Regions from separate parts of the Oerskovia jenensis genome, predicted to be linked through region 1. Evidence: riboswitches for the same ligand, from Rfam matches in the RefSeq annotation. Region 1 holds a riboswitch; the other holds the start of a gene.
The links. A riboswitch is a leader RNA that binds a small molecule or an ion and turns the genes downstream of it on or off. The one in region 1 is predicted to bind cyclic di-AMP.

Region 1 (3,397 bases):
CTCGTGCTGCTCGCGGTGGTCCTCGTGGCGACCGTCGTCGTCTGACGGGCTCGACCCGTCCCGTGAGGCGCCGCCCGGGCGGTGGGCGCCTCCCTCGGCGAGTGCCGTCACCGGTCCCGTGCCACACTCCGGAGAGGTGGCCGACCTGACGGTGGGGAGGGACACGGGTCGCGCGGTCGCCCGCCGACCGGTTCGAGAGGGTCAGGAGTCGGGCCCCTGTCCGGCGCCGGCACGACGTCGTCCCCCCAGACCGTCCTCCCACGGAGGTGCCCGATGACCACTTTCCCGACCGTCCGCCAGGTCGTGCTCGACACGACCGATGCCCGCGCCCTCGCCGAGTTCTACCGTGCCCTGCTCGGGCTGGAGTACCGCCCGGGCGACGAGCCCCCGGCCGTGGGCACCCCCGACCCGAACGGCCAGGACTGGCTCGTCCTGCGTTCGCCCGGGGGCATCCCCCTGGCGTTCCAGCAGGTCGAGGACCTGCGCCCCTCGACGTGGCCCGACCCGGCCGTCCCGCAACAGCTCCACCTCGACTGCACGGTCCCCGACCGGGACGCGCTCGACGCCCAGCACGAGCGCGCCGTCACCCTGGGGGCCCGCCTGCTGCTCGACCGCTCGGACGACCCGGTCGAGCCTCTGCGCGTGTACGCGGACCCGGCCGGGCACCCGTTCTGCCTCTTCGTGGGCTGACCCTCCGGTCCACGCCCGACCGGCCGGACGTCGCGGCACGCACGAGGGCACCGTCAGAGTGCCTCGACCTCGATCAGCCACTGCACGACGGTCCGGTCCTCGATCGTCATCCGGTACGTCTGCCCGGCGTCGATCGCGTCGTCCAGCCGGCTCTGGCGGTTCTCGTTGACCTGGAGCAGGCCACAGGACGTCCGCACCTGGTAGTACGTCGTGGAACGGTTCGTGTGCGAGACCAGGTCGTCCTCGGCGAGGCACGTCTGCTCGGTCGTCGTCCAGGTCGCGACCCAGGCGACGAACGGCCCGACCAGGACGACGGCCGCGACGGTCCATCCGATCGCGGCCTTGGGGATGCGCATGGCGTGGAGCATACCGGCGCCGGCGCGCTGGCCGTCGGCGGAGGACGGCCCGGCGTCGGACGGGCACAACGGGCCGGGAACGCACGAGGCCCCGTCCACAGGTCTGTGGACGGGGCCTCGCGGGCAGTGGGTCAGCCGACGCGGATGAACGTCGGGTTGTTCTGCCAGATCTTGCTGTGCTTGACGGTGCTGCCCGGGGTCGTGGCCTCGATCTGCATGCCGTTGCCGGCGTAGATCGCGACGTGACCGGGGGACCAGATGAGGTCGCCCGGACGTGCTTCGGCGGCCGAGACGGGCGTACCGGCGTCGCGCTGGGCGCCCGACTGGTGCGGCAGCGAGACGCCAAGCTGCGCGTAGACGTACTGCGTCAGGCCGGAGCAGTCGAACCCGCTCGGCGACGAGCCGCCGTAGACGTAGGGAACGCCCACGTACTTCAGGGCGATGTCGACGACGGCAGAGCCCGAGGCCGAGGCCGCCGGAGCAGGAGCGGCCTTCGCCGCAGCAGGCTGCGCGCGCTCGACGCTGCGCGAGGCAGCGGCCGAGCGTTCAGGGGCGGGAGCGGGAGCAGGCGCGGGCGCCGGCTCGGGCTCCGGGGCGGGGGTGACCGCGACGGACGCCTGCTCGATCGGCAGGGCCGCGTCGGCGGCGACGGTGACCGCGGGGCTGGTCGCCAGCGCCTCACGGGCCTGTGCGGTCACGGCGGCGAGGTCGACCGAGCCGATGGACTTCGACTCGTCCGACGCCGGGGCGGCGTTCGCGGGGGCCGTGAAGACCGAGATCAGCAGGCCCGACGACGCGGCGACGACCGCGCTGCGACGCACGACGGCGGTCGCTCCGGACGCGGCAGACCGACCGAGGGAGGTCAAGGGGGTGATGGGGCGGTGCGCAGCACGATGGCGCGCACGTGGGCGTGAAGTCACGTGTGATTCTCCTGGACGCCTGAGAGGTCAGCTGTCGGGTTCGGGCCGGAGAAACTCTGCCCGGCCGGGCGGACCGAGGTCCGACCGGCTTCACCCCAAGGACACCGTCTCCGGTGCCCACGAAATTGGGTCCCCCACCCCTGCCATGGGTGTAGTTCGTGGCTCCGGAGGTGACAGGGTTCGGCGTCCACCGGGGCACTCCAGCGAGAAGGTTCTCTGCGGAGCAGAATCGACGGTACATGGCGACGCTGCGATTGTCACAATGAGGTAACGAACCGCGCGAGTCGGACATCCGTCCAGCTATGACAACGGCCCGCACCCTCGCGCGAAGGGTGCGGGCCGCCGTCGGGGACGGTGGGCGGAGCGGTGCTCAGGCGGGCTTGGTCGCCTTGCCGTCCAGCCACAGGGTGTCCGACTCGTCCCGGTGCGTACCCGTCGAACCGACGTGCTTGCTGTCAATCGTCGGGCCCTTCTTGATGACGTGGACGAGCGCCATCGCGTGACCACGGCCCAGGTCGTAGTCCTCCTTGAGCCACTCGACGATCACGCCCGCCTTGACCGACGGATCGTCGTAGCCCTTCTCGTGGGCGATCGCCACGAGCTGGCGCGGGGTGAGGCCGGTCTTGTCCTCGATGGTGTCCAGATAGGCCTGGAAGGACATGGTGCTCCTCGCTTCTGATGGATCGGGTGGATCGGGAGGGTGCGGCTCACGCGGTCCGCAGGACCGTGCGCAAGCGCTGGGCGAAGGCCGACGGGTCGTCGACGAAGCCCGTGTGGTCGCCCGGGAAGAGCGTGGTCGTCGTCCCGAGCAGGGCCGCGAGCGCCGACGACGTCCGGTCGCAGAGCTGACCCGTCGAGTCCTCGCCGACCCCGACGACGACCCGGACGGGAGAGGCCCTCAGGGCTTCGACGTCGGGCTCGAAGAGAGTCGTCCCCAGGAGGTCGTGCGCGAACCAGAAACGCTCGTCCGCGACCTGCTGAGGGTCCCGCTCGCCGCCGAACATGTGCTCGACCATCCCGTCCGGGACGGCGATGTCGCCGACCGCGAAGAACTTCCGCCAGGCCCCGACGACGTCGCCCGCGCGGTGGTCGGCCACGAGCTCGCGGGTCGCGGCGTGCAGCCGCTCACGGTCCGGCATGAGGGCGTCGAGCGGCGCCTCGTGCGCGACGACCGTCCTGACCAGGTCGGGGTGCGACTGGGCGAGGGCGAGCGCGGTCACGGCGCCACCGCTCGACCCGACGACGGTCGCGGGGCCCGCGTCGAGACCGGCCAGGAGGCGTGCGAGGTCGTCGGCCCTGACCTCGGGGGGCGTGTCCTGGTCCGGGTCGTCGACCGTGCTGCGGTGGATGCCCCGCGGGTCGGTCGTCAGGACGGTGTGGTCGGCCGCGAGCAGGTCGGCGAGGGGAGCGAACGCGTCGGCGTCCATGGGG
Region 2 (3,397 bases), 780 kb from region 1:
CTTGGTCACGACCATCACGGGGCACGCCGAGTGGTGCAGCACGGCCTGGCTCGTGGAACCGAGCAACAGGCCCGTGAACCCACCGCGCCCCCGGGAACCGACCACGACGAGGTCCGACGCCGTGGAGAACTCCGTGAGCAGCTCGGCACCGGTGCCGTCCAGGACGATGCGCTTGATCGGCACGTCGGGATTCTCGGCCTCGTGGCGGTCCACGATGACGTTGAGCCCCTCGGTGATGTCGTCGAGCACCTGCTGGTGGTCGATCGAGGCGGGCAGCCATGCGAGGAGCCCCGCACCTGCACCGACGGGCACCCCCGCGACGGCCACGAGCTCGGCTCCCCACGCCCGCGCCTGTTTGATCGCGTGCCGGAGCGCGATGTCGGCCGACGGCGAACCGTCGACGCCGACGACGATCCGCTTGAGCGGGGTGACAGCGGGGAGCTCCTCGTCGCCCGGCCCGCTCTTGAACGGCACGACGACCGTGGGGCACCTCGAGTGGGCCGGCAGCGCCGACGAGACGGTGCCCAGCAGGCGTTCGGTGAACCCACCCCGGCCCCTCGTGCCGACCACGACCAGCCCGTAGTCCTTCGAGAGCTCGACGAGCACGCCGGCGGCGTCGCCCGTCGCGATCGCCGCGGTCGTCCTGACGCCCGCCGCCTCTGCGCGCTGGGTGGCCTCGGCGAGAACCGCCTTGGCCCCCTCCTGGATCGCGGTGTCGTCGAGGGCCGCGTAGCCACCGTCGAGCGAGGCCGCGGTGAAGGAAGGAAGCGAGTACGAACACACGATGTGCAGGGGCCATCCGACCTGACGGGCGTACGCGGCCGCCCAGTCCAGCGCGTGCAGACTGGGGGTTGATCCGTCGACACCGACGAGCACGATCTGGGCACGGGTCATGGTTCCGTCTCCTTCCGAGGGCAAACGTCCATCCTGAGACAAACCTATCGAAAGAACTGGCAAAGTCCCACCGGCGCGCACGTTCCGGGAGACTGGGCCGACGCAAGAACCCCGCCCTCCCGCACGAAGCGGAAGGACGGGGTTCTCGGCCGGTCTCGCGGAGGGTCGTCCGCTGGTCCGGGTGGTCTCAGGCGACGCGGATGAACGTCGGGTTCGACTGCCAGATCTGACGGATCTGGATGGTCTTGCCGGGACGCGGAGCGTCGATCTGCATGCCGTCACCGGCGTAGATCGAGATGTGACCGGGGGTCCAGATGAGGTCGCCGGGCTGGGCGTCGGCGGCCGACACCTTGGTGCCGACGCTGCCCTGGCCGCTCGACGTGCGGGGCAGGCTGATGCCGGCCTGAGCGAAGACGTACTGGGTGAAGCCCGAGCAGTCGAAGCCGTCGGGCGAGGTGCCGCCGTAGACGTACGGGACGCCCACGTAGCGGCTGGCGATCGAGACGATCGAGGAGCCGGCAGCCGAGGCCGGGACCTGGACGGCGGCAGCCGTCTCGGTGGTCGCCGTGGTGGCGGCGACGGAGGTGCGCTCGTTGGAGCGCGACGGGGTCTGCGTGGCGCGCGTCTGGACGACGCGCTCGACGACGGGCTCCGGCGCGGGGGTCACGGCGACGGCCGCGCTCTCGATCGCGAAGCCGGCCTCGGCGGCGACCGTGACGGCCGGGGCGGACTCGAGCGCGGCACGGGCCTGGGCCGTCAGCGCGTTCAGGTCGACGGTGTTGAGCTTGGTCGAGTCCTGCTCGACGGGTGCTGCGTTGGCGGCCGTACCACCCAGCATCGAGACGATGAGTCCCGACGAGGCAGCGACGACAGCGGTGCGGCGGCCGACGGAGGAAGCCGTCGCCGCCGAAGCAAGGGTGGAAAGCGGGCGCCGTGCGGCACGATGCCGTGCGCCGTTCGTCACTGCAGTCACTAGTTACCTCTCCTGGACGCCTGCGAGGTCAGCTGTCGGGTTCGGGTGGGAGAATCACCCGGCCGTCCGGACCGAGGTCCTTCTGGCTTCACCCCAAGGGCACCGTTGCCGGTACCCGAATTTGGGTCCCCCGTCCCTGTCATCGGGTCGTGGTGTTCCTCTCGCGGTGACAGGGTTAGGCGTTCCGCGCGAGGGCTTCGACGAATGAGTCTTCCGTGAAGCAGAACCGAACGTACACGACCCCGGGGTGAATGTCACGTTCCCATCACGACGTCCTGAAAGGGCCCCGCACAACGGGACGAACCGGCACAAGACCGTTGCCCCGGGCCCCCGGCCGTCGCTCCTCGCGCGTCCCGGGCAGCACGTCGCCCCGCATCCCGGGTGGGGGGTGCGGGGCGGTGCGGGGGTGTGTGGGGTGGGTGGTGGTCAGGGGGCGGTGACGAAGAGGTGGCGGGCGACGTCGTCGGGCAGGTCCAGGACGGTCTCGGCGCCGTCGGCCCAGACGGTGAACCCCCCGGCCTCGGGGGTGATCGTGACCTCCTGGCGGGGCAGGATGCCCGCGGCCGCCAGGCGCGCGAGCAGGTCCGTGTCGGTCTGCAGGGGCTCGGCGATGCGCTGCACGACCACGCGCAGCGCGCCCGGCACGCGCCCCGCACGGTCGGCCGCGGCCACGAACGCGGGCAACGCGACGACCCCGTCGAGGTACTCGATCTCCACGATGTCCTCGCCCAGCTCCGACAGGCCCGGGATCGGGTTGCCGTACGGGTCGTGGTGGGGGTGGTCGAGCAGACCGATCAACCGCTTCTCCACGAGCTCGCTCATCACGTGCTCCCACCGGCACGCCTCCACGTGCACGAACTCCCAGTCCAGCTTGATCACATCGGTCAGCAACCGCTCCGCCAACCGGTGCTTGCGCATCACCCGCTGCGCCTTCGCATGACCCTCAGGAGTGAGCTCCAGATGACGATCCCCCGTCACCACGACCAGACCATCACGCTCCATGCGCGCCACCGTCTGAGAGACCGTCGGACCCGAATGACCCAGCCGCTCCGCGATCCGCGCACGCAGAGGGACGATCCCCTCCTCGTCCAGCTCGTAGATCGTCTTCAGATACATCTCGGTGGTGTCGATCAGGTCGGTCACGTCGCGCTCCTGTCGCTTGGGGGCTTGGGGGCACCTGCCGCACCGGCGGGCCGCTGACCACTAGTTTAGGTCCGAGCCACCGACATTGTGGACGGCGAGCGGTGTTCGCGCCAGGCCGGACTATCGTTGCCCCGTGCCTGAGCCCACCCAGATCACCGTCCCCCCGCACCTGCTGCCCAGCGACGGCCGTTTCGGCTGCGGCCCCTCCAAGGTCCGCGAGGCGCAGGTCCGCGCGCTCTCGGAGGCCGGCACGTCCCTCCTGGGGACCTCCCACCGTCAGGCACCGGTCAAGTCCCTGGTCGGTCGGATCCGGTCGGGCCTCGCCGAGCTCTTCGACGCCCCGGACGGCTACGAGGTCGTCCTGGGCAACGGCGGCTCGTCGGCGTT

Region 2: another riboswitch for cyclic di-AMP. It lies ahead of JOD49_RS15110 (C40 family peptidase); the one in region 1 lies ahead of JOD49_RS11585 (C40 family peptidase).

The regions. Positions count from the first base shown of each region.
Region 1 covers NZ_JAFBBO010000001.1:2,582,398-2,585,794, reverse strand. The annotation lists gene JOD49_RS11600 (sulfite exporter TauE/SafE family protein) at 1-45, shown strand, start outside; gene JOD49_RS11595 (VOC family protein) at 274-690, shown strand; gene JOD49_RS11590 (hypothetical protein) at 744-1,046, opposite strand; gene JOD49_RS11585 (C40 family peptidase) at 1,178-1,912, opposite strand; cyclic di-AMP (ydaO/yuaA leader) riboswitch at 1,968-2,133, opposite strand; gene JOD49_RS11580 (DUF4287 domain-containing protein) at 2,337-2,627, opposite strand; gene JOD49_RS11575 (alpha/beta fold hydrolase) at 2,674-3,397, opposite strand, start outside.
Region 2 covers NZ_JAFBBO010000001.1:3,367,030-3,370,426, reverse strand. The annotation lists gene JOD49_RS15115 (universal stress protein) at 1-894, opposite strand, end outside; gene JOD49_RS15110 (C40 family peptidase) at 1,082-1,867, opposite strand; cyclic di-AMP (ydaO/yuaA leader) riboswitch at 1,870-2,032, opposite strand; gene JOD49_RS15105 (iron-dependent transcriptional repressor DtxR) at 2,294-3,010, opposite strand; gene serC (phosphoserine transaminase) at 3,144-3,397, shown strand, end outside.